Regions from separate parts of the Streptomyces sp. NPDC031274 genome, predicted to be linked through region 2. Evidence: riboswitches for the same ligand, from Rfam matches in the RefSeq annotation. Region 2 holds a riboswitch; the other holds the start of a gene.
The links. Region 2 has a riboswitch for cyclic di-AMP ahead of ACZ5CR_RS26340 (transglycosylase SLT domain-containing protein). Riboswitches for the same ligand answer to the same signal wherever they lie in the genome.
Positions count from the first base shown of each region.

Region 1: it holds a riboswitch for cyclic di-AMP, as region 2 does, so the genes downstream of both, ACZ5CR_RS42445 (M23 family metallopeptidase) here and ACZ5CR_RS26340 (transglycosylase SLT domain-containing protein) in region 2, are expected to answer to the same signal.

Region 1 covers NZ_JBVIHP010000049.1:4,730-20,628, forward strand. The annotation lists gene ACZ5CR_RS42425 (hypothetical protein) at 1-126, shown strand, start outside; gene ACZ5CR_RS42430 (PLP-dependent cysteine synthase family protein) at 189-1,304, shown strand; gene ACZ5CR_RS42435 (MFS transporter) at 1,301-2,551, shown strand; gene ACZ5CR_RS42440 (PP2C family protein-serine/threonine phosphatase) at 2,721-4,043, shown strand; cyclic di-AMP (ydaO/yuaA leader) riboswitch at 4,369-4,515, shown strand; gene ACZ5CR_RS42445 (M23 family metallopeptidase) at 4,527-5,618, shown strand; partial or broken gene ACZ5CR_RS42450 (aldo/keto reductase) at 5,842-6,786, shown strand; gene ACZ5CR_RS42455 (PrsW family glutamic-type intramembrane protease) at 6,815-8,209, opposite strand; gene trmB (tRNA (guanosine(46)-N7)-methyltransferase TrmB) at 8,388-9,167, opposite strand; gene lhgO (L-2-hydroxyglutarate oxidase) at 9,405-10,607, opposite strand; gene ACZ5CR_RS42470 (MFS transporter) at 10,782-12,248, opposite strand; gene ACZ5CR_RS42475 (asparagine synthase-related protein) at 12,949-15,045, shown strand; gene ACZ5CR_RS42480 (BTAD domain-containing putative transcriptional regulator) at 15,125-15,899, shown strand, end outside.
Region 2 covers NZ_JBVIHP010000017.1:141,756-157,654, forward strand. The annotation lists gene ACZ5CR_RS26295 (IclR family transcriptional regulator) at 1-134, shown strand, start outside; gene ACZ5CR_RS26300 (Rieske 2Fe-2S domain-containing protein) at 374-1,438, shown strand; gene ACZ5CR_RS26305 (hypothetical protein) at 1,435-1,650, shown strand; gene ACZ5CR_RS26310 (PDR/VanB family oxidoreductase) at 1,647-2,618, shown strand; gene thpR (RNA 2',3'-cyclic phosphodiesterase) at 2,854-3,510, opposite strand; gene ACZ5CR_RS26320 (hypothetical protein) at 3,951-5,396, shown strand; gene ACZ5CR_RS26325 (cytochrome P450 family protein) at 5,468-6,694, opposite strand; gene ACZ5CR_RS26330 (DUF4232 domain-containing protein) at 7,197-7,883, opposite strand; gene ACZ5CR_RS26335 (hypothetical protein) at 8,409-8,582, shown strand; gene ACZ5CR_RS26340 (transglycosylase SLT domain-containing protein) at 8,612-9,337, opposite strand; cyclic di-AMP (ydaO/yuaA leader) riboswitch at 9,340-9,497, opposite strand; gene ACZ5CR_RS26345 (ArsR/SmtB family transcription factor) at 10,817-11,455, opposite strand; gene ACZ5CR_RS26350 (hypothetical protein) at 11,542-11,949, shown strand; gene ACZ5CR_RS26355 (hypothetical protein) at 11,942-12,214, shown strand; gene ACZ5CR_RS26360 (helix-turn-helix transcriptional regulator) at 12,801-13,493, shown strand; gene ACZ5CR_RS26365 (DUF3291 domain-containing protein) at 13,526-14,068, shown strand; gene ACZ5CR_RS26370 (low temperature requirement protein A) at 14,461-15,765, opposite strand.

The sequences.
Region 1 (15,899 bases), on a different contig from region 2:
TTCGTGCGGTGGAGCGGCTGGGGGAGCGGCGGGGCGAGCGAGCGGGCGGAGTGCGCGCGGACGCGGGCCGGGCCGCCGCTCGCGGGGCAGCGGCTTCTCGTCGCCATCGGGGTGGACCGGAACTGACGGGTGCGCAGTGCGCGCGTCCCCCGTACCGAGTACCCGAGAGCCCGAAGGGCATCACGCACATGATCAGCAAGCTTCAGCCCGCGGCGACCGCCGTGGGGAACACACCCGTGCTCTGGATCGACGAGCCGTCCCCCGACGGCGGGCGCGGCTACTGGGCCAAGCTGGAGGGCTTCAACTTCGGCGGGATCAAGGACCGCGCCGCCCTCCACATGGTCGAACGGGCACGGGCGCGCGGCGATCTGCGGCCCGGCGCACCCATCGTCGAGTCGACGTCCGGCACGCTCGGGCTCGGTCTCGCGCTCGCCGGGGTGCGCTGGGGGCATCCCGTGCACATCGTCACCGACCCGGGCCTCGAACCCATCGTGGAGCGGATGCTGGCCGCCCACGGGGCTCGGGTGCACGTCGTACGCGAACCCTGTGGCGAGGGCGGGTGGCAGCAGGCGCGGGTGGACCGGGTCGGCGAGCTGATGGCGGTCCTGGGGGAGGGGGCCGCGGATACGGGTGGGGCGTGGTGTCCGGATCAGTACAACAACCCGGACAATCCGGCCGCTTACGGCGGGCTCGCCGCTGAACTCGTCGAGCAGCTCGGCCAGTTCGACGTGCTCGTCTGCGCGGTCGGGACCGGCGGGCACTCGGGCGGGATCGCGCGGGCCCTGCGGGGCGGGGCCCTGCCGGGTCTTGAGCTGGTGGGCGTGGACAGCGTCGCCTCCACGATCTTCGGGCTCGCCGCGGGGCCGCGGCTTATGCGGGGGCTCGGTTCGTCCATCCATCCGGGGAACGTCGACCACGGCGCCTTCGACGAGGTCCACTGGGTCGGTCCTGCCGAAGCCGTGCACGCGGCGCGGCGGCTCGCGGCCCGGCAGTTCGCCACCGGGGGCTGGAGCGTGGGGGCGGTGGCGCTCGTGGCCGGCTGGCTGGCCCGGACGCGACCGCGCGGGACACGGATCGCCGCGGTCTTTCCCGACGGGCCGCAGCGGTACTTCGACACGGTGTTCAGCGATGAGTTCTGCGCGGGGCACGGCCTGTTGGGAGGTGGGGCGGTCGTGCCGTCGGCCCCGCAGGAGGTGGCCGGGCCGGGGGAGTGGGTGACCGGGTGGTCGCGGTGGTGTCCGCGGCGGCGGTCCCGGTGCGCGCTGGTGGGCGGGATCGAGAGGGAGACGGGGGGCGTCCAGTGAGTCACGTCTGGCGCCGGGCGCGTGCGTTCGATCCGGCCGTGCAGCTCCTCTTCGTCAATCAGTTCACCATCAACCTCGGCTTCTACATGCTGATGCCCTATCTGGCGGCGCATCTGTCGGGCGGCCTCGGGCTCGCCGCCTGGGCGGTCGGCCTGGTGCTCGGCGTGCGCAACCTCTCCCAGCAGGGCATGTTCCTGGTCGGCGGCGCACTGGCCGACCGCCTCGGCTACAAGCCCCTGATCGTCGCGGGCTGCGCCCTGCGCACCATCGGCTTCGGCGCGCTCGCCTTCGCACAGACGCTGCCCGTCCTGATCGCCGCGTCGATGGCGACCGGCCTGGCGGGGGCGCTGTTCAATCCGGCGGTACGGGCGTACGTCGCCGCCGATGCCGGGAACGAGGAGCGGCGCGTCGAGGCCTTCGCCCTGTTCAACGTCTTCTACCAGGGCGGAATCCTGCTCGGCCCGCTCGTCGGGCTCGCGCTCACGGGGATCGACTTCCGGGTGACGTGCGCGGTCGCGGCGGCGCTGTTCGCGGTGCTTTCGGCGGTGCAGGTGCTGCGGCTTCCCGTACGGCGGCGGGCTGCCGTCGTGGAGGAGCAGGGGCAGGGGCAGGAGCGAGGGCAGTGGCGGGTGGTGCTCGGCAACCGGTCCTTCTGGCTCTTCTCGCTCGCGATGACCGGGTCGTACGTCCTGTCCTTCCAGGTCTATCTCGCGCTGCCCCTGGAGGTGGAGCGCCTTGTGGGGGACGGCACCGCGGGAACCGTCGCGACGAGTGCGCTGTTCGTGGTCTCGGGGCTCGTCGCGCTGGTCGGGCAGCTGAGGATCACGGACCTGTGCCGACGTACGTGGACGCGGGAGCAGTGTCTGGTCGCGGGGCTCGGGCTCCTCGGGGCGTCGTTCCTGCCGCCCGCGCTCGGCGGATCGGGGTACGTCGGGGTCGCGGGGCTGCTGGTGTGCGCGGCGGGGCTCGCGGGGGCGACGGCCGTGCTCTACCCGTTCGAGATGGAGACGGTCGTCGCGCTGTCCGGCGACCGGTGGGTGGCCACGCACTACGGCCTCTACAACACGGTGTGCGGCATCGGCATCACCGCGGGGAACCTCGCGACCGGCACGCTCCTCGGCGTCACCCGGTCCGCGCCCGCTGTGCTGTGGCTCGGCCTCGCGGCTCTGGGCGCCACCTGCGCGCTCGCCCTGCGCGGCCTCTCCCGGACGGGCCGCCTCGCCCCGCAGCCGGTCGGGGCGCCCTGACCCGGGCTAACCCGGTCGGCCCAACACAGGTCGCCCCGCGCCGTCGCTCCGGGAACCCTGGACGAGGACGAGCGCGGTCATGGATCTGGTCCTGGCCGCGGGATTCGGCAGGAGAAGACCGGTGGGGCAGCGAGGAGGAAGCGGCGGCCGAGGGGAGGGGGCGGCGGGCATGGGGTCGGGAGAGCGTGCGAGTGCGGGCGCGGGTGGCGGGAAGCGTGCGGGCGCGAGCGGCGGGAAGCGTGCGGGCGCGGGTGGCGGGAAGCGTGCCGACGGCAAGTCCGCGAGTCGAGGTCCAGGCAGTCGGGGCCCCGGCAGTCAGGGTCCAGGCAGTCGAGGTCTTGGCAGCAGAGGTCCCGGCAAGCGGCCGCGCGGGGCTTCCGGCAAGAGCCCCACCGTCCGGCACGAACGGGCGTTCGTACGGGCGCTTCCGCTGCTGCTCATCGTCGCTGGGATCGTCTACGACACCGTGACCCCGCCCCAATTCACCGCCGCGCCCCTCTTCACCGCCGCCCCGCTCATCGCCGCGCCCTTCTACTCGCTGCTCAGCACCACCGTCATCGGCCTCTGTGCCTCCGTCGCCGTGCTCGGCCTGCACTTCAGGGCCAACACAGGCTCCGACGTCGATGCCGTCACCGAGGTGTTCACCGTGGTGACCGTCGCCGTGCTCGCCGTCCTCATCAACCGCGTCGTGCGCCGCGGCGACGAACAGCTGGCCTCCGCCCGCTCCATCGCCGAGGCCGCCCAGCGTGCCGTACTGCCGCAGCCGGATCCCCGGATCGGCGGGCTCGATGTCGCGGCGCGGTACGAGGCAGCGGAGGCCGACGCGTTCATCGGGGGTGATCTGTACGCCGTTCAGGACACCCCGCACGGCGTACGCGTCATCGTCGGCGACGTACGGGGCAAGGGCATGGGCGCGGTGGCGGCCGTCGCCGTCGTCATCGGGGCGTTCCGGGAGGCCGCCGAGCAGGAGAGCACGCTGGAGGCGGTGGCGCAGCGCCTGGAGCGTGCGCTCGCGCGTGAGGGCACGCGGCGCGACGGGCTCGACGACTTCGAGGGGTTCACCACCGCCATCCTCGCGGAGATCCCGCACAGCGACGGTCTCGTACGTCTCATCAATCGTGGGCACCCGGGGCCGCTGCTCCTGCGCGGCGACGGGCGGCTGTGTGTCCTGTCGGCGACCGAGCCCGCGCTGCCGCTCGGGATGGGCGAACTGGGCGCCTGGCCGGACCGCGCGGACGAGACGGAGTTCCCGCCGGGGGCGATGCTCCTGCTCCACACCGACGGGCTCTCCGAGGCGCGTGACAGCCGGGGCGAGTTCTACGATCCTGCCGCCCGGCTCGGCGGCCGGATCTTCCCGGGACCCAATGGCCCGGACACGCTCCTCGCCACGCTGACCGAGGAAGTGCGGCGGCACACCGGGGGCGGGACGACCGACGACATGGCGCTGCTCGCGGTGCGGCGGCCGTTGGTGACGGGTGACGGTGACGGGTGACGGCGACGGGTGACGCCAGAACCGATGCCACAGGGACCGATGCCGCAGGAACCGATGCCACGGGGACCAATGCCACAGGGACCGATGTCACAGGCCGTGACTGAAGGACACCGCTCCGCATAACAACTGACGTACCGTCAAGGGGATGTGAAGCTCCGGTGTGTGAAGAAGTGGGGTCAACTCGCCCCGTTCCTACCCCCGGTGTCCCGGTAAGTACTGGCCAGATCCGTTAACGATCAACTGGAACAGCTTGGAATACGACCCCGCTGTCTATTAACGTTCGATAACGCAGCGCGGTCGTCCCAACCGACACTCGAGTCGGCTCCGCGCGCACGCGCCTAATCCCGCAAGGGAGCCGGGGAACCACTAATTGGGGTGAATCGGTCATCTGTGCATCCGTGCCAGATGCTCGTAGGAGACCTTCCTGCTCCGAACCCGTCAGCTAACCCGGTAGGCGAGAAGGAAGGAAAGGAGTGCGCCCCGGTGGCGTCCAACCGCCCTGCCCCCCAAGGCACTTATGTACCGAATGATGACGATTTCGGCGGGTACGACGACAATTCCTGGGAGGAATGGAATCCCACCGAGGAGTCCGTCCGCCCGGTCCGCGGCAGGCACCGCGTCCACAAGCGGGGCGGTGGCGGGCTCGCCCGCAGCTCCACGGTTCTCGGTGTAGGCGTCATCGCCGCCGTCGGCGCGGGCGGCATCGCCACCGCGCAGGGCGGCAAGCCCCCGGTCTCCATAGAGATGCCGGACCTCTCGGCCGTCACGGACTCGCTGCCGGAGGCCAAGTCGCTCCCGGGCGTGGGGTCCTTGATATCCGACGGCTCCGATTCCTCCGACTCCGCCGCCGCGGAGAACGGCGTCGCGGTGGCCGCCGCGCCGCTGAGCGCCGCCGGTCTCAGCACCACCGACGCCGAGCAGGGCTCCACGGACGCGGGCGAGGCGCTGCGGGCCCGCATCATGGAGCAGGCCGAGAACCAGCAGGACCAGGCGGACGACGCGGTCCAGAAGGCGGCCGAAGAAGCCGCCGTCAAGCAGGCAGCCGCACAGGCCGCCGCCAAGCAGACCGCGGCCGAGAAGAAGATCGCCGCCGAGAAGGCCGCCGCGAAGAAGAAGGCCGAGGCGGAGGCCAAGAAGAAGGCCGAGGCGGAGCGCCTGGCCAAGCTCGCGAAGAGCTACACACTGCCCGTCGGCTCGTACACGCTCACCGGCACCTTCGGTCAGCCCGGCTCCATGTGGTCCTCCGGCTACCACACGGGCCTGGACTTCGCGGCTCCGACGGGTACGCCGATCAAGGCCATCCACTCCGGCACCATCAAGGAGGCCGGCTGGGCGGGGGCGTACGGCTACCGCACGGTCCTGGAGCTCGACGACGGCACCGAGCTGTGGTTCTGCCACCAGTCGTCGATGAGCGTCAGCGTCGGTCAGAAGGTCACCACCGGCGAGGTCATCGGCCGCGTCGGCGCGACCGGCAACGTGACGGGGGCCCACCTCCACCTGGAGGTCCACCCGGGCGGCGACTCGACCGGGGTGGACCCGGCGGCGTGGCTGCGCGGCAAGGGCCAGTCGCTCTGATCGACCTGCTTTGATCCGGTCTCCGGTCGCTCTGACCGACCCGCTCCGATCTGGTCGCTCCGGTCCACCCGCTCTGATCCGGTCACTCTGAAGCAGCCTCCGAACTCCGGCGGTCCTGGCGACAACCCCCCGACGTCAGGGCTGCCGGTTCGGCGCGCCCGCTCTTCTCCGGTCTGGTGCCGCTGTACGGAATGCGACGCTCTGTAAGGGCGTTGTCTTCCTCATGACTTCTCTCCGCAAGCTCGGCTCGTCCGACCTCGACGTCTTCCCGCTCGCCCTGGGCGGCAATGTCTTCGGCTGGACGGCAGACTAGGCGCAGTCCTTCTCCGTGCTCGACGCCTACACCGCCGCCGGCGGCAACTTCATCGACACCGCCGACGTCTACTCGGCCTGGGTGCCCGGCAACAAGGGCGGCGAGTCCGAGCACGTCATCGGCGACTGGCTCGCCGCACGCGGCAACCGTTCCGACGTCGTGCTCGCCACGAAGGTCGGCGCCCACCCCGATTTCAAGGGTCTGTCCGCGAACACCATCAAGTCCGGTGCCGAGGAGTCGCTGCGCCGCCTGCGCACGGACTACATCGACCTCTACTACACGCACTACGACGACCCGACCGTCTCCGTCGAGGAGATCATCGGCGCGCTCGACGACCTGGTGACGTCCGGCAAGGTCCGCGCCATCGCCGCGTCCAACGTGACCGCCGAGCGGCTCCAGGAGTTCCTCGACTTCTCCGACCGCGAGGGCCTCGCGCGCTACGCGGCGCTCCAGCCGCACTACAACCTTGTCTCGCGCGACACGTACGAGGGCTCGCTCCAGGAGGTCGCATCGCGCTCCGGCCTGGCCGCCGTCCCGTACTACGCGCTCGCCTCCGGCTTCCTGACCGGCAAGTACCGCCCGGGCACGCAGGTCGACAGCGCGCGGGCCGCGGGCGCAGGCAAGCACCTGGAGACCGAGCGGGGCCGACGGGTGCTCGCCGCGCTCGACGAGGTCGCTCAGGCCCGCGGCGCCGAGATCGCGACCGTGGCCCTGGCCTGGCTCGCGGCTCAGCCGACGGTGGCGGCGCCGATCGCGTCGGCCCGTACGGTCGAGCAGCTGCCCGCGCTGCTGGCGGTGGGGGAGCTCGAACTGACGGAGGCCGAGGTGGCGACGCTCACGGCGGCTTCCGCCTAGGGAGGCCCCAGGGCCTCTCGTTCGGGCCCTAGCCGCGGTAGGGGTTGTACGCGGGGTAGGGCATCGCCGGTTGGGCGTACGGATATCCGTAGGGCTGTTGGTACGGCCGCGGGTATGACTGCGCGTACGGCTGCTGGTACCCGTACGGCTGTGGGTGCTGTGGGTGTTGCGGGTACCCGTACGGCGGCGGCATCGGTACGAGAACCGGTGCCGTCGCGCGCGCCGCGTAGGCGAGTGCGGGCCGTGCCGCCTCACGGCGCTCCCACAGCGCGTGCAGCAGCTCCCGCTCCCGTACGACGAAGTCGGCGCCCGCGCGGCCCTTGCGCCCCCGGTGCCGCAGGAGCGCGAGGGAGGTCGCGTACGTCTCGTACTGGGCGACCGTGCGCGCCGCGGCCTTGCCCTGCGTGTACGAGGCGTAGTCACGGGCGAGCGTGCGGGCGCGCATCGTGCCGAGCGCGTACGGCTCGGGCGCGGTGAGCCAGCCCGCGAGCGCGTACGCGGGCAGTTCCGCGCGCACGATGCGCAGGCCGCGCTGCCTGATCCAGATCACCAGCCAGGTGAGCAGGCCGAACGACGGCAGCATGAAGAGCGCGTACACGGCGAAGAAGCCGTAGTCCCCGAAGCTCGCCGAGCCGTTCCACAGGGCGTGCAGGCCCATCGCCAGGAGGAGTCCGCCGACCGGGAGCAGGACGCGGCGCCAGTTCTGCCGGTCGGCGCTGAGCGCGGCGATGCCGAAGCCGATGCCGGTGAGCACGGTGAAGAGCGGGTGTGCGAAGGGCGACATCACGACGCGTACGAAGAACGTCGCCGCCGTCACGGACGCGAGCCCGGTCCCGCCGTTGAGCTGGTCGGTGCCGAAGGCGCTGCCGAGATAGAGGATGTTCTCGGTGAACGCGAAACCGGTGGCGGTCACTCCGGCGATCACCACGCCGTCGACGATGCCGGTGAACTCGCGTCTGCGGAAGAGGAAGACGAGCAGGACGGCCGCGGCTTTCGCGCTCTCCTCGACGATCGGCGCTATGACCGTCGCTCCGAGGTTGTCCGCGCTGGTGGGGTCGGCCGTGGCGGTGGCTATCCAGCGGGTCGCGAAGCTGTTGGCGACGATCGCTATGAGGGCCGCGGCGCAGGCGCCCCAGGCGAAGGCGAAGAGCAGATTCCGCCAGGGGCCCGGCTGGACCCGTTGCAGCCAGCGGAAGGCGGCCACCAGGAGCGGCACGGGCAGCGTCGCGAGGCCGAGCCCGACCAGGAAGCCCTGGGTGCCGGTCTGTTCCCGGACCAGGGCCAGGATCACGAGGCCGGACAGGGCGAGCAGCGTGACCAGGGCGGCGGCGCGTATCGCCCGCCGCTGCCACCAGCGCGCGTGCCGCAGCCCGGCGGGCCCTGCGGGGGGCATCGGGTGCGGGTGCGGAGAACTGGTGGCCACGCGTTGACCCTAACGAGGGACGGGGGTGGGCCGCGACGGTGTCTCAGGCCGCGTGGCCGGTATCGCGGGTCCCGTGGCCGGTATTGCGGGTGACCGTGGCCGATATCTCCGGTGTCTCAGGCCTCCTGGCCGGTTGGACGGCGGACGGGCAGGTCATGACGTATGGCGGAACAGCAGGTCATGCCGCACGGCGGAACAGCAGGTCATGGACCACATGTCCCTTGTCCAGGCCCTGGCCCTCGAACCGGGTGAGGGGGCGGAAGGCGGGGCGTGGTGCGTAGCCGCCGTCGGGCCGGGTGTTCTCGAAGGCGGGGTGCGCGGTGAGCACCTCCAGCATCTGCTCGGCGTACGGCTCCCAGTCGGTCGCGCAGTGCAGCACGGCGCCGGGCTTCAGGCGGGGCGCCGCGAGGTCGAGGAAGTCGGGCTGGATGATGCGGCGCTTGTGGTGACGGGCCTTGGGCCAGGGGTCGGGGAAGTAGACGCGGAGGCCGCTGAGCGAGGCGGGCGGGAGCATTTCGCGGAGCAGGATGACGGCGTCGCCGTTCGCGACGCGGATGTTGTCCAGGCCGTTCCGCTCGGCGAGGCCGAGGAGGTTTCCCTGGCCCGGGGTGTGCACGTCGACCGCGAGGATGCCGGTGTCCGGATCGTCGGCTGCCATCTGGGCGGTGGCCTCACCCATGCCGAACCCGATCTCGAGTACGACGGGTCGCTCACCGCCGAACATCTCGGCGAGGTCGAGGGTGCGCTGCCCGTCGATGTCCAGTCCCCACGTGGGCCACAGCCGCTGTAGCGCGTCCGCTTGGCCTGCGGTCACCCGGCTCCGCCGGGGCTGGAAGCTGCGGATCCGGCGCTCGAAGTGCGACCCGGCGGGGTCGGGGGCAGGGCCGTCGGGGAAGCGGGGCTCGCCCTTCGGGCGGGGGGTGCGGGGGCGCTCGGGGGCGGGGTTCGACTCAGACACAGTGCGGGGATTTTATCTCCCCGACCCCGCCCCTCCCCGAGAACCCGCTTGGCGCGGGGGCCCTGTGCCTTGTACGTGCCGTCATCACCGGCTTCGCCGAGTTCGTCCTCAAACGCCGGACGGGCTGAAGATTTCAGCCCGTCCGGCATTTGAGGCCATCTTGTCGGGGGTCAAGGGGGCGGAGCCCCATGGTTTCGGGAAGGGGCGGGATGGGGGAGAGCCCCGCAGGGCCTGCCCCTACAGCAACGCCAGCACCCGTCGAGCGACCTCACGCCCGATCGGCAGCGAAGCCGTAGCCGCAGGGGAGGGCGCGTTGAGCACATGCACAGCCCGCGCCCCCTCCTGGATGAGGAAGTCATCGACGAGCGTCCCGTCCCGCAGAACGGCCTGCGCCCGCACCCCCGCGGCCACCGGCACAAGATCATCAGAGGTCGCCGCAGGCAGCAGCCTCCGCACCGCCGTGGTGAACGCCCCCTTGGACAGGGACCGCCGAAGCTCCCCCGCCCCATACCGCCAATGCCGCCCGGCCATCCGCCAGGACCCCGGCCAGCCCAGCGTCCCCGCGAGCTCCAGAGGCCGCACCACACCCCATCCGTACCCCTCGCGGGCCAGCGCCGGGACCGCGTTGGGCCCCACGTGGACCCCGCCCCCGATGCCCCGCGTCAGATGCACCCCCAGGAAGGGGAAGGCCGGATCCGGCACCGGATACACCAGGCCCCGCACCAGCTCGGGCCGCGCCAGGTCGAAGTACTCCCCCCGGAAGGGCACGATCCGCATCCCGGGGTCGTCACCGGCGAGCATCGCCACGCGGTCGCAGTGCAGGCCCGCGCAGTTGACGAGGACCTTCCCCCGCACCACCGAACCGTCGGCCGTGCGAACGGCGACACCGAGCGTCTCGCGCCGGTCGATGCGGACGACGTCCGCCCCGTACCGGACATCCGCCCCCGAGGCGTCCGCGAGCACCTGCGCCACCGAGCCGTAGTCACAGATCCCCGTGGAACCGACCTGGATGGCGGCGAGCCCCCGCACCTCGGGTTCGTACTCCGAGATCTGTGCGGGGCCGAGCTCCCGCACCGGAATGCCGTTCTCCCTGCCGCGCTGGACGAGTCCGTGCAGGCGGGGCAGCTCGGAGCGCTCCGTGGCGACGATCAGCTTGCCGGTGACCTCGTGCGCGATGCCGTACTCCGCGCAGAACTTGACCATTTCGGCGGCGCCCCGCACCGCGTACCGCGCCTTCAGTGAACCGGGGCGGTAATAGATCCCGCTGTGGATCACCCCGCTGTTGCGTCCCGTCTGGTGCCGGGCGGGGCCCGACTCCTTCTCCAGGACGGTGACCCGTGTCCCCGGCGCGGCGCGCGTGATGGCGTACGCCGTCGACAGACCGACGATCCCGCCACCGATCACCAGCACATCACAGTCGTACGTCACGGCCCGGACCATCCCGCATCACCTCCCACCCCGATAGTGCACTGCGCCACTGACAACGCCCCCAAACCCAGCGAGGACCGCAGGGTTACAGGGCGCGGAAATGCTGTTGCCGTTTCGGCGGTGCATGGCGGTTCATGTGGGTGCATGCGGGACATCTCGGGCGGCCCTTGATCATTACCTGAACCCCTACGCGGGAGCCATGAGCAGCGGCCGCGCCCGCTCCCGCAGCTCCACCACTCTCGGCTCGTCCCCGTACGGCTCAAGGCGGTGCAGCAGGTCCTTCACGTACTCCGTGGTCCGCGCGGACGAGATGCGCCCCGCGACCTCAAGCGCGCGCGTGCCCTGCTCGCAGGCCGCGTCCAGATTCCCCGACTCCAGTTCGGCGACCGCCGAGACCACGAGCCGCAACCCGTGCGAGCGCACGAACTCCTCCGTCGGCCGCGAAAGGGCCTGCTCCGTGAAGCGCCGCACCTGGCGGGGCGCCTTCAGGTCGCGGTAGCACTCGGCGGCGTCCGCCGCGAAGCGGTCGTATCCGTAGAACCCGAGCCACGACGGGTCGTTGTCACCGTCCCTGGCCCGCTCCAGCCATCCCTCGGCGGCCCGCAGCGCCGCCCCGGCGGCCTGCGCGTCATTGGCGCGTGCGTGCGCGCGTGCCTCGACGAGGCGGAAGAAGCTCATCGTGCGTGCGGTGGCCAGACCGCGGTTGCGCTCCAGGGCTGCCTGCGCGAGGTCGACGCCCTCGTCGCCGAAGCCGCGGTAGGTCGCCTGGAGGGACATGGAGGCGAGGACGTACCCGCCTAAGGGCACGTCGGCGGCTGCGCGGGCCAGGCGCAGGGCCTGGATGTAGTAGCGCTGGGCCGCTTCCTGCTGGCCGGTGTCGAACGCCATCCAGCCGGCCAGGCGCGTCAGCTCGGCCGACGCCCCGAAGAGCGAGCGGCCCACCTCGTCCGAGTACGAACCGAGCAGCAGCGGCGCCGCCTCGACCCGCAGGCACTCGGGGACCATCGACGAACGCCAGTCACCGCCGCCGTACTTGGAGTCCCAGCGGCGGGCGTCCTCGGCGGCCTCCCGCAGTTTCAGCACGTCGCTGTGGCCGACCTTGATCGACTGCCCGCTGTTCGCGCCGTTCGTGCCGTCTTCGGTGAGGCCCACGTCGTGCGGCTCGTCCAGGATGACGTCACGGGCGACCGAGCTGTCGGCCGGGGTTATCAGCCAGCGTGAGGCGGGCGTCGCGTACGCGCTCACCGCGAAGGAGCCCGCGAGGGACTGCCAGATGCCGCCGCTGCCCGCGCGCCTGCCCGCCAGATCGAGGCGGTAGAGCTCGGTGGCCGACTTGACCGCGGCGCCCACGTCGCGCGGGAAGGCCAGGCCCACCTCAGGCGCGGGATCGGCGTCCGCGAGCCCGATCTCGTGCAGCGGCACGGGGCGGCCGAGCTTCTGCCCGATGGCCGCGGCGATGAGATGCGGGGCGGCGCCCTGCGGCACCATGCCCTTGGACACCCACCGGGCCACCGACGTCTTGTCGTAACGAAGCGTCAACCCGCGTTGAGCGCCGAGGTCGTTGACCCTGCGCGCGAGTCCCGCATTGCTGATTCCCGCGAGGGCGAGAACGGTGCCGAGCTTTTCGTTCGGCCCGCGTTGCTCCCTGGACATGGCCACCCCTCGACACAGACGGCTGCCGTGCAGTGGCTTGACCGCGCGGCATTCGTGCTGCGTTCCCCCAGGGACAGCGGCGTCCGCGACTACGACCGCCGTGGCTGGGAACTTCGGCCGCAAGAGCATTTGGCCGAGCCCCCAGGTATATGCCTCCGCGAAAACATCAGCACACACAGCGTAGTTCGCCGAATCCCAAGCGTTAAGAGGCGCAGATCCGGATGGCGAGATTGTTGCCGGTAGCGAAACACGGGAGCGCCGGGGTGTGCTCCGGGTGTGTGGCCGTGCGCCCACGCGTGCGCTCTACTCCGGCCACAAGGGGAGCGCTTCCATAGATGGTGCGTGGGTCGGCCCGCTGCGCTGGAGTCAGCGGGCTGGGGGACGCCGCCGCCTCCATCCCCGCGGGCGGCGGACCAGTCCGGGGGGCGAACGAACGCCTCCCGGACTGTGTGTTGCCAGTTGCGGTTCCGTCACGCGAGCGCCATCCGCCGATTTGGCTGAAAATCGCCTCTTCGGAGGTGGGGGTATTGCACCCCCGAACAAGCAGAAGGGCATGGTCGTGCCCTTCAAGTACTGCTCCTCCGGGGCAGATTAAGGGGAGCGCGAGCACCCCCATAGGCACTCCCGCGCGCCTCCTTCGTGGCAGCATGGGCCCCCAGTTCTTCGATGCGCTGGTTGTCCACAGGCTGTGGAGGCAACAATGCGGTGGTTGGTGGGGTGGAGCAGCACTGCCGCGAAACCCTCGGTGGTGGGCTCGGCCGGGGCCACCGGTGAGAACGGCGAGACCGTTCATCCCGTGGGCTCCCAACTCCTCTGGGGCGACCCGGATCCGCTCTGGGCGGTGGGTGACTGGCGCTCCGACGAGGTGCGCACGGTCACGGCCGACGGGCAGACCCGCATCGCGGTCCTCGGTACCTGCGGCGCGAGCGACGAGGAGCTCAGGGTCGGTCTGTTCGCGGCCCGAGGCGGCGCCCTGCGGCACCTGACCGCGTGGTCCGGCAGCTACACCGCGGTCGTGCAGGTCGGGCGCCGTGTCATGGTCGCCGGTGACCTCGCAGGGGCGCGCCCCGTCTTCTACACCCCCTGGGCCTCCGGCACGGCCTTCGCGACGGCCGCGCTGCCCCTTGCCGACCTCATCGAGGCCCACCTGGACATCGGCCACCTCGCCGCGCTGCTCGCCGCGCCCGACGTGCCGGAGGCGCTGCACGACTCGACGCCCTACCAGGGCGTGCGGCGCGTGCCACCGGGGCACGCCCTGGTCCTGCGCGCCGGCGCACGGGAGATCGCCGGGTACGAACACGTGGCGTCCCTCGCGGTCGCCGCGCCCGCCGCCGACGCGTCCACCGCGGTGGACGGCGTCCGTGACGCCCTCGTGGAGGCGGTACGCACCCGACTCGCCGCCCCGCGGCACGTCCCCGGAGCGGACGCCGACCCGGGTCCCGTGCCCGGCATGGGGCCCGCCGAGCGGCGGGCGGCACGCGGGATGCCGGTACCGGGCATCGGCGCCGACCTCTCCGGAGGACCCGCGTCCGCCACCCTCGCGCTGCTCGCCGCCGGCCTCCCCGGGATGCCGGGAACGGTGCTCGGCCATGGCACGGGCGCGGGGGAGCGGCTCCTTGCCGTCACCTTCAACGACCTGGCGAGCAAAGGCCGCGAGGCCGAGCTGGAGCGGGCGGGCGCCATCGCGGCCAACCCGCGCCTGCACCACGTAGTGGTGACCGCGGGCGAAGAGGCCCTCCCCTACGCGGACTTGGAAGGCCCTCTGACGGACGAGCCGAGCTCCGCCCTCGTCACGGCCCAGCGCCACCGCGCGCGGCTCACCTCGGGCAGCGCTGACCACTTCACGGGGTACGGCGCCCGGCAGGTGCTCGATGCCCATCCGGCCCGCCTCGCCGACCTCCTGATGGACCGCAGGCGGCGCCATCTGGTGCGCCCCGTCGCGGCGTTGGCGAAGGCGGACGGCTCCCCGGGCTCCGTCATGGTCCCCGCGCGCGTGTACGGCGCCGCACGCAAACTCTCCCGGATGCCGTACCGCGCGGGCGTCGAATCCCTCGCCGACCGTCTTCTACAGCGCCGCTTCGACGAACCGGGCGGGGCGGTGGGTGCGTCGATGGCCGCCCTCGCGTGGGCCAGGCCGGGGCCCGCGGCGCGCTGGCTGACGGGCGAGGCGCTGGCTGAAGTATCGGTTCGTCTCCAGGACACGACCGGGCGCCCCGGCGCCGGACCCGGCCAGCGCCCCGGCGAATTCCGCGCCCGCGCGGCGCTCGCCCGGCACGCGGCGGACCTGCGCGTCCTGGAGCAGGCGGCCGAGGTCCGCTTCCAGCGCCTGCACGCACCGTTCCTGGACAACCAGGTGGTCCGGGCCTGCCGCGCACTCCCCGTCGCCCTGCGCGTCCAGCCGGGCGCCCGCGCGGCCATCCTGCGTACGGTCCTGGAAGGCGCCGGAGTGGCCGAACTGCCGCCCGGCTGGGGCGCACCGTCCCACGCGTCGTCCGCCGCGGCGGCGCGGACGGGCCTGCGGGTGGCCCTCGACGACCTGCTGTCCCTGTTCGACACGCCCTTGCTCGCGCAGGCGGGCCTGGTGGAGGCCCGCGTGGTCCGCAAGGCGCTGCGCGCGGCGGCGGAGGGCGAACCACTGCCCCTCGACGGCCTGGCGGATCTGGTCGCCACCGAACTGTGGCTGCGCCGCCTGCTCTCCCGCCGGGGAACGTGCTGGACGGGCACCCCCGCACGGCAGCGGGCCGTCCCTACGGGGAGTGTGGTGCCGGAGAGGGGCGCGTTGGGGGCCGGGCGGTAGCGGGGGCAGGGGCGGACTGGCGCGCCCGAGGAGAGGAAACCCCCGCGCCCCGACCCACCACACCAGCGAGAATGACCCCGTGCGGTACAGAATCTTGGGCGCCACCGAGGCGTACGACGAACAAGGGGCGCCCCTGCCCATCGGCGGGCGACGGCTCCGCGCCCTCCTGGCGACCCTCGCGCTCCGCGCCAACCGCACCGTCCCCGCGGAAACCCTCATCGCGGAGGTGTGGGCACAGGACGACGAGCCCCCTGCCGACGCCCCCGCCGCCCTCCAGGCCCTCATCGGCCGTCTGCGCCGCGCCCTCGGCAAGAACGCCATCGCGTCGGAATTCGGCGGCTACCGACTCACCGCCCTCCCCGAAGACGTCGACCTGCACCGCTTCGAACGCCTCGTACGTGAGGGCAGGGCGGCCCTGGACCGTCAGGACCCCGCGTCAGCCGCCCGCACCCTCCGTGAAGCGCTCGCCCTGTGGCACGACCCCGCCCTCGCCGACCTGCCCGACCGCAGCGCGGCCACCCGCCCAGAAGCGCTGCTCGCCGAGGCCACTCGCGCGCGCGTGCAGGCGGATCTGCTCCTGGGCGGCGCCTCCGACGTCGTACCGGAGCTGCGGGAGCTCACCGCCGCTCAGCCGTACGACGAGGCGCTGCACGCCCTCCTGATCCGCGCCCTGCGCGACGCGGGCCGCGGCGCCGACGCCCTGGCCGCGTACGAGAGCGCGCGCCGCACACTCGCCGACGCCCTCGGCGCCGATCCGGGCCCGGAACTCCGGGCTCTGCACGCGGAACTGCTCGACCCGGCCGCCGACGGACGAGAGGGACCCGGGGAGCGGCCGGAGCGACCTCAGCGGGCTG
Region 2 (15,899 bases):
CGGTCCACCGCGGCGGCACGGTGATCGCCTCGGTATCGCTGGTGGTCCGTCATGGCAGCGCCTCCGCGCACGGTTTGGCCCGGCTCGTCTGTACGAGCGCCCGGGCGATCTCCCGCGCTGTGACCACGCCGTAGATCCGAACTGCGCCGTCCCGTCCCGACAGGGGGGGGCCGGGATTACGCAGATGTTTCCCGGCATCCGGAAAGCCCCCTGGTGACCCGCGGGCGCCGAGCCCACGATGGTCCGCACGGCCGACGCACCCTCGCGCCAAGCGGCCGATGAGCCGCTGCCGGACGCAGACCAGGAACGCGCTCGCGCCGTCGGCACCACGCGCACTGAAGCCCTGCGATGCTCCACTCCGAAGGGAACGATCATGACTGCTTTCGTACGCAATCAGTGGTACGTCGCTGCCTATGGCGGCGAGGTCGGGCGCGAGCTGCTCGGACGTACCGTGCTGGGCGAGCCGATCCTCCTGTACCGCACGGAGGACGGCCGGGCGGTGGCGATGTCCGAGCGCTGTGTGCACAGGCGCTTCCCGCTGTCGCAGGCGCCGAGTCGGCTGGACGGGGACAAGGTGGTGTGCGGCTACCACGGATTCACCTACGACACCGACGGCGGCTGCGTCTTCGTACCCGGCCAGCAACGCATTCCGCGCACGGCGCGCCTGAAAACGTACCCGGTGATCGAGCAGGACTCCTTCGTGTGGGTGTGGATCGGCGACAGCGAGCCCGGGGACAGTCTGCCGCCCCGCGCTCCGTGGATGGACTCGCCCGAGTACACAGTGGTCTCGGGCATGGAGCCGATCGACGGCGACTACGGGCTGCTGGTCGACAACCTCATGGACCTGTCGCACGAGACGTACCTGCACGGCGGTTACATCGGCACTCCGGAGGTGGCCGAGACGCCCACCACCACCGAGGTCGACGACAAGGCCGGCATCGTCCGCGTCAGCCGCCACATGGACGACGCGGAATGCCCTCCGTTCTACGCCAAGTCCACGGGGATCGAGGGACGCATCAGCCGCTGGCAGGACATCGAGTACCACGCACCGTGTCTCTACTTGCTCCACTCGCGCATCGCGCCGGTCGGCGCGCCCGGCCCGAACCCGGACGGCAGCGACCCGCACGCCTTCCATGTGGAGGTCGTCTACGGCATCACTCCGTCGACGGAGAAGACGACGTACGACTTCTGGGCCGTGGCGCGCGACTTCGCCCTCGACGACCGGAACGTCACGGATTTCCTGCACGAAAACAACCACACGGTGGTGATGCAGGACGTCGTCGCCCTCAACGTGCTGCAGAAATCCCTGGACACCGAACAGGACGGCTACCAGGAGCTCAGCATCAACATCGACACGGGGGGACTCGCCGCCCGCCGCATCCTCGCCCGTCTGGCCCAGGAGGGGACCGCGACGCGGGCCACGGCGGTGGCCCGATGATCCCGCTGCACCCACCCGTCCTCGCCGGTGAGGACGTCTACCGCATCCACTGGGTGCTCGGCACCGACCGGCTCCTGGCCGTCTGTCACTGCGGTGCGCAGCAGGAGTTCGAGGATCCGGTGGTGCTGTGGGACTGGCTGCTCGGTCACCCCGAGGACCACCGCCCCGGCCCTGCCCCGGAGTCCGCCCCGGAAAGAGAGTCTTCACCATGAACAGCACGAGCCTTCCACGCAGCGGGGGCGAACTCGACCTGACCCTGGTGCACAAGGAGCCCCTCGCCGAAGGCGTCGTCCGCCTCAGCCTGACCCACCCCACCGGCGAGCGGCTGCCCGAGTGGAGTCCGGGCGCCCACATCGATCTGGTGCTGGGTCCCGACCTGGTGAGGCAGTACTCGCTGTGCGGCGATCCGGGGGACACTTCCCTCCTCCAAGTGGCCGTGTTGCACGAGCCGGAGGGCCGGGGCGGCTCCCAGTACGTGCACGACAAGCTGGCCGAGGGCGACACGGTCAGGGTCAGCGTCCCCCGCAACCGCTTCCAACTGATCGACGCCCAGCGCTACTTGTTCATCGCGGGCGGCATCGGCATCACTCCGCTCCTGCCGATGATCGCCGCCGCCGAACGGCGGGGAGCCGACTGGCGACTGGTGTACGGCGGGCGCAACCGCGCCACCATGGCCTTCGCCGAGCAGCTCGCCATGGACCACGCCCACCGCGTGGAACTGTGCCCCCAGGACGAGAGCGGGCTCCTCGACCTGGAGGGGCTGCTCAGCAGCCCCTCCGCTGGCACCCTCGTCTACTGCTGCGGTCCAGGGCCCCTGCTCGACGCGGTGGAACAGCGGTGTGCCGCCTGGCCGGAGGACACGCTGCACATCGAGCGCTTCACGCCCAGGGCGCGGGAGGACGACGTCCCTTCGGCCTCTTTCGAGGTGGAACTCTCCCGCACCGGCATCACGGTGACGGTCCCGCCGGACAAGAGTGTCCTGGAGAGCGTCGAGGAGGCGGGCGTACAAGTGCTGTCCTCATGCCAGGAGGGGACCTGCGGCACCTGCGAGACTGCGGTCCTCGACGGCGCGGTGGAGCACCGAGACTCCCTCCTCACCCCCGCTGAAAAGGCGTGCAATGACACGATGTTCATCTGTGTCTCGCGCGCCGCCTGCCCGCGCCTGGTCCTGGATCTGTGAGCCTCCACTGACGGGAGCGAACCGAGCGGCGGAGCTGCATCAGCGTATGGATCCGCGGTGATCGTCCGCGTCCGACCCCTGGATAGCATCGGGGTGCATGACCTGGACATAGTCGACTTCACCACGTTCGACTCCGAGTGTGTGTCGAGGGCGGGCGGGTACTGCTCGCTCGTCATGTGGCTCCGGAGAGCACGTGCAACTGGACGCTTCCGGGTGGCCTGTTCGACGAGACGGCTCAATCCTGAGTTAGGTGTGGCGGCTGTGGGTGGCCGGGGCGGCCTTGTCGCCCCTGGGCGTGGGGGTCTGGCTGTGTCGGCTCGTCGAAGCGCCAGGCGTCGATGTCGCGGTAGCGGATGGGGCCTGGGCCGCGGCCGGCGTTGCTGGCTACGAGGTGCAGACGCTCGGCCTTCCATGGGCGGCCGGTGAACCCGGCGAGCCCGGCAGCGGCCTGCACCGCACATGACGGGGTGTCGCGGCGGGCGCGGGCCAGAGTCAGGTGCGGGCGGAACGGCCGGTGCGCGTGGGCGATCCCGCAGTTGTCGGCGATGGCGCGCACCTGGGTGGCGAGCTGGTGCAGCTCTTCGAGGTCGCCGTCGATTCCGCTCCACAGGACTCGCTCGTCGAAGTGTCCGCCGCCGTGCAGGGCCAGGGTGAGGGGGCTGCGGGTGGCTGCGAGGTGGGCGAGCGGTGTGCGCAGGAGCGGGACCACCGGTGCGGGTACCTCGCCGAGGAACGCCAGGGTGACGTGCCAGTCCTCGATGCGATTCCACCGCATGCGGGGATGTGCGTGATAGGCGGGCCCAAGTGCCTGTTCCAGTTCCTGCTTCGCGTCGTCGGGCGGGGCGAGAGCGATGAACACACGAACGGTCGCGGGCTGAATCTGTTCGTTCACAGAGGTCTTCGTACCCTATCCGGGTGGGCGGACAGCGACCGGCCCCGCCGTGCGCCTCCGTGCCCGACGACAGGCTCAGGCTCCCGACCGCAGGGCCCGTCCGTCAGGTGTACATCACGCATGACGGGGGTGAGGCGGGGCCCGGATCCGATACCGCACGCCGCCGATCGTGCACCGGGTTGTGCGTATCTCTTGTCGGGAGAGTGCCGCCCTGGATCGGCCTCTGCTACGCAGGAAAAGGCCTCGCACAAGGGCCGAGGGCTGAGGGCCGACGGGTGAGACCGGAGGTCGCGGCCGGTACGCCGCAGGCTGTCAAGGGGGAGGGGATCATGGCCGATTCCGTAGGTGGGGAGGGCCCGCGAGTGCCCGTAACCGATCCCAGGCTGGGGATCGATGTCCCTGCGGGGTGGGCGGGGGATCCTCGTCACCGGCTGGTCGCGGTGGGGGATTCGCTGACGCAGGGATTCCAGAGCGCGGCGATCTTCAACACGTCGTTGTCGTATCCGGCGATCGTCGCGTATGAGCTGGGGTGTCTCCCGCAGTTCCGGTATCCCCTCTACGGGGGCTTGGGCGGGCTGCCCTTCAACCTCGAGTGGTTCCTGCGCGATCTGGAGGACCGCTTTGGGCGGAGTGTGGACTGGTGGGAGGTGCCGCTGGCCTTGTTCCGGGCTCGCCATGTGATGGACCGGGTGGAGGACTACTGGGAGCGAGGGGCCGGCCTGGCTGTGCCGTCGACAACGGCGATCATGCACAACCTTGCCGTGTTCGGGTGGGATCTGCGCGATGCGCTGTCGAAGTCGGCGGACGAGTGCCGTAAGCGGATCGACGTGCCGAGGGACGACCTCGTGAACCAGATCGTGCAGAACGCCGGTGAGCGCGCCGCCCTGAGGGTGCTGCCCACCCAACCCCGGACAGCGGGGGCCCTGACCCAGCTGGGTGCGGCGGCCGAGCTGGGCAAGGACATCGAGGGCACCGATGCGGAGCACGGCATCGAGACACTGGTCGTCTTCCTGGGCGCGAACAATGCCCTGCGGGCGGTGACCGACCTGCGTGTGGTGTGGAGTGAGGACGCCGGCTTCGACGACCTGGACGCCAAGCGCCGCTTCACGGTCTGGCGGCCCAGGCACTTCACGTCCGAACTGCGCGAAGTGGCCGTGGAAGTCGCCGACATCAAGGCACGCCACGTCATCTGGTGCACGGTTCCGCACGTGACCATCGCGCCGATCGCACGCGGCGTGGCGGTCAAGGTCCAGCCCGGTTCGCGGTACTTCCCCTACTACACCCGTCCGTGGATCAGCGACCGGGACTTCGACGTGGGCAGGGACCCGAGCATCACCGCGGAGCAGGCGCGGCAGGTGGACGACGCGATCGACGCGTACAACTACGCGATCACCGATACGGTCCGCGCTGCCCGGACCGAGGGGAAGGACTGGTACCTCCTTGAGACCTGCGGCCTGATGGACCGGCTGGCGTCGCGCCGCTACATCGAGGACCCCCTGGCGCGTCCGGACTGGTGGCGGCCCTATCCGTTGCCGCCGGCACTGCAGGCGCTGTCACCGCCGCCCAACTCGCATTTCCTCGCCGGCAAGGGCGGACGGCGCGCGGACGGCGGCCTGTTCTCGCTCGACGGTGTGCACCCCACGACGGTCGGATACGGGATTCTCGCCCAGGAAGTGATCAACGTGATGCGGCTGGCGGGCGTCCGGTTCTTCCGCCCCGACGCGAGCACCCCTCATCAGGACCCGGTGCTCGTGGACTTCGGTCGGCTCATCCGCCACGACACACTGGTCAACCATCCGCCGGAGAATCTCGGCTCGGCCCTGGGTGTCTTGAGCTGGGCCGATGAGGCCCTGGACCTGTTCCGTCGGGTGTTCTCCACCCTCTGATGGAACGTCAAGTTCGTGTCGGGGCGCGCAGTGGCTCTGGGACTTCCGGTAGTGCCGGGTCGAGTCAGCTCTCAGCGTTCTGGGCCAAGGACGACCGGCAGTTCCCGGTGTCCGTTGGAGATGAATGATTCCGCGGGGCGCAGCTCGGATGCGGGGACGGCGAGGGTGAGGCCGGGGAAGCGGGTGAACAGCGCCCGCAGCGCGATCTGGGCTTCCATCCGGGCCAGAGCCGCGCCGAGGCAGACGTGGACGCCGTGGCCGAAGGCGAGATGGGTCTTGTCGGCCCGGGTGAGGTCGAAGGAGCCGGCGCTGGGGCCGTGGAGGCCGGGGTGGCGGCCTGCTGCGGCGTAGGAGGCGAGGATGGCCTCGCCCTGGCGGATCACGAGTCCTGGTGTCAGGGCGATGTCCTGGACGGCAAAACGCATCGGCAGGTGCGCAACGGGTGCCTCGTAGCGCAGCGTCTCCTCGACGACGTCTGCCCAGGCGCTTGTGCCCTCGCGGACCTGGGCGAGCTGTTGAGGATGGGTGAGCAGCGCGACGATGGCCTGGTCCAGGAGGTTGACAGTGGTCTCGTAGCCCGCGCTGATCACCAGGAGGAGCGTGTCGAGGAGTTCTTGTTCACTCAGCGCGGAGCCGTCATCGTCCCGGGTGGCTATGAGCACGGAGGTCATGTCCTGGCCGGGCGTTTCACGTTTGGCCGCGACCAGGTCGGCCAGGATCGCGTACACCTCCTGGGTGTTCGCGGCGGCCTCATCGGGGCTGAGCGTGGTGTCGAAGACGCCGTCGACGGTACGGCGAAAGCCGGGCCGGGAGTGGTCGGGGATCCCCATGAGTTCGCTGATGACCCGGATCGGGAGCGGATGGGCGAACCGCTCGCGCAGGTCGGTGGGTTGCCCGGCGGGAAGGGTGGCGAGTTCCTTGAGCAGCGTGTCGGTCATCTCCTCGATACGCGGCTGCAGGGCGGCGATACGGCGCGAGGTGAAGGCCGGGCTGACCAGGCGCCGCAGCCGCCGGTGGTCGCCGCCGAAGGCGGTGAACATGTTGTCGACGGCCACCCACAGTGCCAGCGGCCAGGTGCCGAGGATCTGGTCGGGGAACATCGGCCAGTGCCGCCGGGGGTCTTTGGAGACCCGCGGGTCGGTGAGGAGCTGTTTGAGCAGGGCCGGGTCGGTCACCGCCCACGCCTCGACGCCCAGGACGTCGACGCGGGTGGCCGGGCCGCGTGAGCGCAGCTCGGCGTCCTCGGCGTGTCGGTCGCTGCCTGCGGCGTCCAGGACAAGGATCTGCGGCTGGTCCATGCGAGAACTCCTCAGGTAGGGGCGACAAGCGGCGCGGTGCGGGCGGGTGGCGGACAAGGAAGCCAGTTCGCGGTGGCGGAGGGCGGGGACAGCCTGCTCCAACCTGCGAAGTACGTCCAGGAGTTGCGCAGTTGCCCGCTGACAGATCAGGCCGCCGACCGGCCGGGCAGTCCGGCGCGGGGACAATCGCACCGGTACGTTGCACCACCAGGCCGCAGCGGATACCGGCCGCTTTCTCGCCGACCGCGACACATTCCGTCGTCTGTTCCGGCAGCGCGGATCCTTCCGGGGACTGGGGACTGGGGACTGGGGACTGGGGACTGGGGACTGGGGACTGGGGGCCGGGGAGCGGTGACCGGGGCCAGCAACGTCCCGTAACCGCGTCCCGCGCAAGCCCGACCCGTGCACTACGCGAGACGAGTACTACTCGCGCCGAGTGCTACTCGAGACAAGTGTTACGCGAGACACGTGCTGACCCTGTTGATCAGGCTGACCTCGCTGATCAGGAGGAGCCGCCCTGACCGGCACTGCCGATCGGGCCGACCTTCACCGGGGAGCCGGCGCCGTCGGTGACGGGCAGCGTGGCGGCGCCGGGCCACGCCAGGGTGAACGACTTCGTCTCGCCGGGCGGGGTCACCACAAGGCTCGTGACCTTCACGCCGGAGCCGCCCGAGTCGTTCATCGGGTAGCTGACGTTGAAGAACGTCGACTTCCCGTCCTGGAGGGTCATCCGGTCGGCCGGCTCGCCGGTGCGCTCGGCGGACAGATCCCCCTCGCTGGTCTTCAGGTCGAGGCCCGCGAACCCGGACAGCACGCAGCCCCGGCCGCTGCTGTTCTTCATCTCCACCGCGACGGAGCCCTCCGTGTCGCCGTCGATGGTGCTGTCCGATGCAGTGATGTCCAGATCGTCGGTACGGCACTTGTCGGCGGCCGTGCCGTCCTCGTCCGAGCCGGTCCCGGCGTCCGTGCCCTGCCCGCCCGAGTTTTTCCCGGCGGAGTCCTCGCCGCCGCCCTGCTCCGAATCGCCCGAGCCCGAACCGCCGTTCTGCTCCGAACCGCCGCCCGACGAAGACGTACTGGATGCGGACGACGGGTCGCCCTGTCCCGTGACGTCGTCGTCGTTGCAGGCCGTGAGCGAGAGACTCGCGGCAACAGCCAGGGCGGCGAAGGTGAGCTTGTGAACGCGCATCGTGTCTTCCTCAGAATCGGATGGGGTGCTGACGGTGCTCGCTACGAGCGAGCACTTCTGACCACCAGGACCCGCCCGGCCGGGCTTCCCGTTCCGATCAATCACCGCCTAATGCATCCCTGTTACACACACCTCCAGGCACCACTCGCACCACGATCGGTCACACCCCGCCTCACAACCGGCCTCTCCCACACCCCTGCCGTGGCCCGCCGCAGGCGCTGTACAGGCGCTGTACGGCAGGGGATTCAGGGGTTCTGTCACGGCGCGCCGCAGAGCGCCGGTGTACGTCACCGGCCGACCGTAAAGGCGGTTCCCGCCACCGTCGAGGCCTGCTCGCGGCTGCCGCCCGGCTGGGACAGACTCGTAACCCGGCGGACCTTGACCCGATCCGGTGTGTCGAGGGTCGTGCGGGGGAGTGGTGCGGCCAGGCAGCACTCCGCCTTGCCGCCCCCCAATGAATCTCGTCCAGAACGGATCTCGTCCAGGCGGGAGCCGTGCGGGATACCTTGGCGGGCGGTCTTCGCAATGCGCAGGGAAATCGTCGAAGACGGCCGCCTTGATCGCGGCGAAGCCGTCGGCCACGCGATGGCCGCGCCCCAGGCAGCGGATCGGCGGTTCTTGGCCGTCGCCGACGGCCCGACCCTGAGCTTCGTCGAGCTGGCCGATTGGCCGAGTGCCTGCGGGACCTGGGGCTCCTGAAGGCGGGGCTGTGACAGTCACCGAACGGTCTAGTAGGGGCCGTTCACGTTGTCGATCGAGCCGTAGCGGTCGGCCGCGTAGTTGCAGGCGGCGGTGATGTTGGCGACGGGGTCGAAGCTGTCCGTGGAGGTGCCGGGCACGTGGTACGCGGCGAAGGTGGGGTCGATGACCTGCAGGAGCCCCTTGGAGGGCGTTCCGGCGACGGCGTTGGAGTCCCAGTTGTTGGTGATCTGAGGGTTGCCGGACGACTCGCGCATGATGTTGCGGTGGATGCCCTCGTAGGTGCCGGGGATGCCGTGCTGGGCCAGTACGTCGAGTGACTCCCTGATCCAGCCGTCGAGGTCGTCGGTGTACGTCTTCTTCGCCGGGGCTGCGGCGGGCTCGGCGGTGAGGGTGTCCGTGCGCTCGGAGCGGTCCGCCCGCTGAGCGGGGGCGTTTTCGCCGAGGGTGAGTTTGAGACCGGGGTGGATCATCTTGGGGTTGTCGCCGAGCGTGCTGCGGTTGTCCGCGTACAGCTTCTTCCAGCCGCCGCTCAGGGAGTGCTCGCGGGCGATCTTGGCGAGGGAGTCACCGGCGGCGACGACGTACGTCGTGGGGGCCGCGGCGGGCTTGGCCGCTGCGCCGGCCGGCGCAGCGGCTGCGGTGGTCGCACCGAGCACCGGGAGGACGAGCACGGCGCCGCCCGTGCCTGCGGCGGCGAGGTTCCGGGTGAGCGGGCTGGACTTGGGGCGGCGGTGCTTTCCCTTTGCAGGCATGACGATTTCCTCTCCGTCGCCTGCGAGGTGAGCTGTCGGGTTCGGACGGGAGATGTCCGGCCGCACTGTGAATGCGACTTCACCCCGGAGCCGTTCCGGAATCCGGATCGGCGGCTTACCTGGGTCCCCCGCTCCTGCCGTGCGTAAGTGAGTGGGATGGGTTTCCGGACAGCGGCAGGATTCGGCGTTCCATCCGGATTGACGGTGACGTTAGGCGAGGAATGCCAGAAGGAACAAGACACGAATTCGCATAGGCAATGCGCGAGGGCTCGCCTCCAGGCGAACAGGGCCGCTCGCACTCATTGATCAAAAACCCCAAATTTCTTAGTGCGCAACGGAAGTGCGCCCAACGGTTCGCAGTTGTTCCCAGCGGCGCCGCGACCGGAAGCGTGACTCAATTCACTGAAGGGAATGCAGCACGAGGGTGCCCCATATGGCTTTATTCGGCATGAATGGCGCGCAAAATAGACATTGGGCCGCGCGTGACCCTGGCGGCACGGGCGCCGGGGCAGGGGGTGTGGTGGCGGTTCACCGCCCTCGCTTTCGCGAAACAGGCACTCTCCCGTACCCGCAACCAGCAGAACTCGCCGGGAAGCGATCCTGCTGGGTCAGGTCCTGCTGTGTGCGCCCCCTGACGCCGATGCCGCAGGGCCCTGGCCGGAGTCTGCCGCTGCCTCGCCCCGCACCCGGCAGGCGAATCCGGCTGCCGGTCCCGGGCCGCTGCGGTCCCTCAGGGGTAGGGGCTTCTTTGTCTCTGTATCCGTGCGGAGACACGGTGTCGGCGGAGCCGGTACTGTCGACGCCCGCAGGATCGACCCTCGGTGGCTTTCCGTCATTTCGCTTCCCCCCCCCCCGCAAAGCGAGGCTGGCTGTGCGCTGGTTGCATGGGGCCAGAATTCCCGCCTGTGTCCGAAGGAGGTAAGGCCCCGATCTCGGTCCGTCCCGCTGGATGTGACGGCATATCAATCCCCTCTCGAGTGTTGTGCATCATGAATTAACGCCGGAGCTGAGAACTCTTTTCAGCTGACGGTCAGATGACCCGAGAGGGTGCCCTGGAGGAAATTCCCGCAACTCCCGCCCAGGGGAGGGAAATCCCGGGGTCCGCCCGGCTTCAGGAGCGGCCCGAGCCTCCTCTCTTAGCATTCTCCGGGGCTCGGGCCGAAGATCGTGACGCGCCCGGCGGAGTCCGGGGCCCGGGGAGGGTGGAGCTGTACTGTGCCGCCGATTTCGATGCGGGCGGAAGGCGCAGCGGATGCGGTGGCTCGGCGAGGTCGCCAGCTTGCAGGAGAGCCTGCGGCACATCGACGACAAGAACAGGAGAGCCTGCGGCACATCGACGACAAGAACAGGAGAGCCTGCGGCACATCGACGACAAGAAACAGCGGGCCGAACGCCTGCGAGCCCAAGCAGGTCGAGGCGAGGACGGCGTCGCTGCCCTGGACTGACCTCTATGCCAGGACTCTGTCGTCTGGTGCGGCGCTAATCGCCGTCCGGCTCAGTCGGCAGGGTGGGCCGGGAGCCCTCGTCGGGCACAACTACCAGGCGTACGGCCATGTGCCGGGAGTCGGGCGGGTGGTCACCGGGCTCCGTCTGGTATTTGCGTAGAAGCGTCTGGTACTCCTCGACGAACGCGGCGACCTGATCCTTCGTCATCCGCAGTCCGGCGCGGTAGATCTGGTTCCAGCCTGCGGAGGAGTCGTACCCGGCGTATGCGCTCACGACCAGGTTCAGGTCATGGGTCATCTTGAGGGCGCCGATCTTCACCGCGGCCTCGCGCTCGTCGGCCGCCAACTCCAGGCCCGGCGGCGTGAAGATGTCCGTCATGAGTGACTTCCACCAGCGTTCCCGGCCGGTGGACCGCTCCTCGATCTCGGCAATCAGCTTGAGGTCGGCGAGTTTGCGCAGGTGGTAGCTGGTGGTGCCGGTGCTTTCACCGAGGGCCTTGGCGACGCTGGTGGAGTTCGCTTCACCGTGCTCGCCGAGGTAGCTCAGGATGTCGCGGCGCACCGGGTTGGACAGTGCCTTGTAGAAGGCTTTGAGGTCCGGGCCGGTGAGCACTCTCTTCTCGGGGCGCTCGACCATGTCGGCCAGCGTACTGCAGAGACTCTCTGCAGCCATCACAGAGACTATTTGCAGAATATCTCTGCAATAGCTACTTTGACTCAGGAGGGTGCCGGCAGGCGCTGGAACGTGCGGGGGTCGAGATGCGAAAGAACTTGGTCGGCAGGCTGTTACTGGCCGCAGGGCTGGCGCTGATGCCATGGCTCGCAGTGCTGTGGACGACATTGCCGGACCCCTATCAGGCGCAGCACTGGCGGGTCGGCTGGGTCGGCTTCGTCGCGTTGGAGATCGCCGGTCTGCTGACGTCAGCGGTGCTGGTTCGGCGTAGTGACCACCGGGCGCCGCTGGCGTCCATCGCGACAGCCGTGTTGTTGCTGGTCGACGCCTGGTTCGACGTCATGACGGCCGGGCACTACGCCCTCATCTCGCTGACGCTGGCCTGCACGCTGGAACTCCTCCTGGCGGCACTGTGCGCTGTCGTCGTGCTGTGGCCGCCGATGGCGGCTTCCGTTCAGGCAACCGCGGTGCAGCGGGTGGCCGTCCATGCCTGAATCACTGGATGCCCAGATGCGGGACGAGATCGACGATCAGGTCGCGGAGGCATTCGACGCTTACCTGGCCGACAGGTTGGCCGAACCGGGGCCACTGCGCGCGTCACTGGCATTGAGGCGCAGCACCAGGCTAGTGCTGGGCACAGTCGGATTGGGCGTACTCGCCACGGCGCTGGCGCCGGACGGAAGCGCCGTCGTCTGCTGGATCTGGGGAGCGATCGCGGTGATAGACCTCGCCTGGCTGCTGACCGCACGCCGCCGTTGACGGTCCGCGGACCAAGTCCTCGCCTGCCAGTCGATCTCGCTTGGTCCATAGGGTTGGGGACTCATGGCGACCGGCTGAACAAGGTGGAGTTGAGAGCGAAGATGTACGTCGCACACGGGCGCTCGCTCCCGTGTGCGAGCTCATCGGCGGATAAGCCGCTTACCCAACGCTGCTGGTTATTGCAGGGAAGCGTCTTCGCCAACAGCGGGCAGGAGGCGTTCTCGGAGGGGCACGCCCACGCCTTCAGTGTGAGCAGGCCCATGCCGACGCGGTGGTCTTCCTGGGCACCTTGACGGAACGCCAGCGTCGCGTACTTACAGGGATACTTGGCTGTTCCGCCGTGAGTCTCGCTGATGCACTGACTGCTGACTCAATCCTTACGCCGAGCGCAGCACGATCCGTATCCGTATCCGGTGCCACTGCGCGCACGAGTGGGTCGAGGGCGAACTGACCCGCTTCCCCGTGATCCGGTCCTCCCCGCCGCTGAGGACCGCCCCAGCTCGGCACGGGCCATCTGATCTGACACGGGCCGTGGATCTGGCCGTCCCCTTCTATCTCCAACTTGTGTTGTTCCTAGAATGGCGAGGTGAAGGACATCGACGCGATCGCGGTGCTGCAGGATCCTGTGCGGCGCCGCCTGTACGAGTACGTGGCGGGGCAAGGCCGTGAGGTCGGCCGCAACGAGGCCGCCGAGGCGGCAGGGGTGGCGCGCACGCTCGCCGCGCACCATCTGGACAAGCTGACGGAGGCGGGCCTGCTCGAGAGCGGCAGTCGCCGCCTGACCGGCCGTTCGGGGCCGGGGGCGGGCCGCCCCGCCAAGGTGTACACGCGAGCGCGGGCCGAGCACTCGGTGTCGCTGCCCGCCCGCGACTACCGCACAGCCGCTGAACTGCTCGCCGAGGCTGCCGAACAGGCCGGCCTGGACGCCGGGCTCTGTGCGGCCGCGCGCCGCCGGGGCGAGACCCTGCGCGGCTCGGCGGCGCCCTGCGGCGACCTCGACGAGGCGGTGGAGATGTTGTCCGCGCGCGGTTACGAACCACATACGGAAGCCGCCGAAGTGAAGGACATGGAAGGTGCCGAGGTGGCGCCCCGCGTGGTCCGTATGCGCAACTGCCCCTTCCATGCCGTCGCCGAGCGCTTCCCGCCGCTCGTCTGCGGGATGAATCTGGCGCTCCTGGAAGGGCTGCTCGGCGAGGACGGTCCCGTCCGCGCCCGTATGGATGCCAGGCCCGGGGAGTGCTGTGTCGTACTCGAAGCTTCTAAAAACAATATTTATTGACATAGAAAAGTGGGCCGTGCTGGGATGAGGTCATGACCGCATCCGCGCATGCCGCGCACCTCGCCGAGCTCAACATCGCCACGCTCCGCCACCCGTTGGACGACCCGCGCATCGCGCCGTTCGTCGAGATGCTCGCCCCGGTCAACGCCGCAGCTGACGACGCGCCCGGCTTCGTCTGGCGGCTTGTGGAGGAGGGATCGCCCGACGCCACCGGCCTGCGCCCGGCGGGCGAGAACGTCATCGTCAATCTGTCGGTGTGGGAGACCCCGGAGGCGCTGTGGGACTTCACCTACCGCAGCGGGCACTTGGAGGTGATGCGGCAGCGCCGTGAGTGGTTCGAGCGACACGTCGAGGCGCACTTGGTGCTCTGGTGGGTCTCCGCAGGTCACCTCCCGACGGTCGGCGAGGCCCTGGGCCGGCTGGCGGACCTGCAGGCGAATGGACCGTCGCCGCGCGCGTTCACCTTTGCCTCGTCCTACTCGGCGGCCGAGGCCGACGAGCATCTTGAGGTCGTGCCGCCGACGCGGCCCGCGCAGGCCGGAGCAACGATGACGCCAGCGGGGGACGCGAACTGACACATGGTTTCCCGCGTGTCGGCGACCTGTCGGCCCTGGTGAGAGGGCGGCGCATTCAAGCGCCATCCCGGTCCTGCCCGGCACCGGTGCCCTCGATGTTCTGGGCGGATGGTGTGCGTGGACCACGTGGACCACGACTCCGCGGCATCGCGACGCCCGGACATCAAGGCGTGGACGGCCGTCGCCGCGGTCCCCGACGCAGAGGTGCGCTACGAGGCCTGGAGCACTACGGCCGCGGAAGGGACGCCAAGTTCCGCCCGCCCCCCCCGGCACCTGAGCCCAACTCCGAGCATGCGGTATCGAAGCCGCACGAACGGGGCCCCATGAGCCGAGGTGCTGAGCCGCCCGGATTGGCAAACACTGGCGGCCTGACAAGCGGCAGGTGACTCCCGTCAGCCCTCTCGCGCGCCGAGTTCCTCCAGCATCTGTTCCTGGTGGCGGTGCCCGACCGTCTCGTAGCCGATCACGGTGACGAACGGCGCGAGCATGACGACGAGCAGGCACACCGCGGTGGCGACGCCGGCCGCGGCCAGGAGGACTGCCGCGATGAGGACGGCCAGCGTGAGCGAGATCAGAAGCAGGTGGAATCGGTCCGCCGTGGACAGCAGCAGCGTGTGCAGCAGATAGACCATCAGCAGATAGAGGCCGACCGGGAGGGCCAGGGAGAGGACCACGGCCACGTCGCCGAGTTCGGAGTGGTGCTCCAGGTGGAGCCCGGCCACGTGCAGTCCCGCTCCGGCGCTGGCGATACCGATGAACAGGGGGATGTGCCCGTAGCCGAAGAGGTATCCGCGGCTGCGGCGGTGGACGAGGACGTCGCCGAAGGGGGTGGCGAAGTAGACCCACCACATGCCGAAGGTCAGTCCGACGCCGGCGACCACGACGGCGATCGCGTTGCCGCTCCAGTGCGTGCCGTCCGCGCCGCCCAGCAGGTCGCCCGAGGAGGCGACGGTCCCGACGACGCCCTCGCCGAGCACGATGATGGCAAACAGGCCATAGCGCTCGGCGACGTGGTGGGGGTGCCAGGGGGTGCCGTCCGCAGCGCCCTGGGTGAGCATCGGAAGTGCCAGTTCCAACGCCCCGAGGACGATGAACGCGATGAACACGGCGGCCAGCGGGAGGTGGGTGAAGGCGACCGCGATCCAGGCGAGCTGGACGATCACGGTCCAGCGGATGTTGGCCATGCCGACGTCGTGGAAGGCGGGGGAGTCACGGGCGGCGCGCCACCACTGGAGCACCAAGGCGATGCGCATCACGACGTATCCGAGCACCATGACCCGCAGTTCGAGGTGTCCGCCCTCTTCGACGGAGTGGAACATCGCGGGCAGGCCGAGCGAGAAAACTACGACGCCGATCATCTGGACCATCGTCAGGGCCCGGTAGAGCCAGTCATCGGTACCGAAGGCGGAGGCGAACCAGCTGAAGCTGATCCAGGCGACGCTGATCGCGAACATCGCGAGGACGAACGCGGTGACCGCCTGCCCTGCGTGCCCTTCGGCGATCATCTCGGCGAAGTGGGATGAAGCGGTGCCGACGGCGACCACGAAGGTGAGGTCGAACAGGAGCTCCAGCGGCGTGGAGACCCGCCCGTGTTCCTCCGGGTCACGCCCGATCATCGGGACCAGTCGATGTGAGAGGGCGGACCTGCCGGGGGTGTCGGGTTTGTGGGTGTTGCTGGGGTGCTGGGGATCACTCATGTCCAACATCATTTCGCACGTCGTCCGCTACAGCCTCACGCCGCACGGCCCGGTCTGCAGGACGGTCTTGGCCACGCAGGCTCTACGTGGTCCTCTCCAGGGTTCTCGGACTGCTCGTGCGGTCGGGCCGCGCG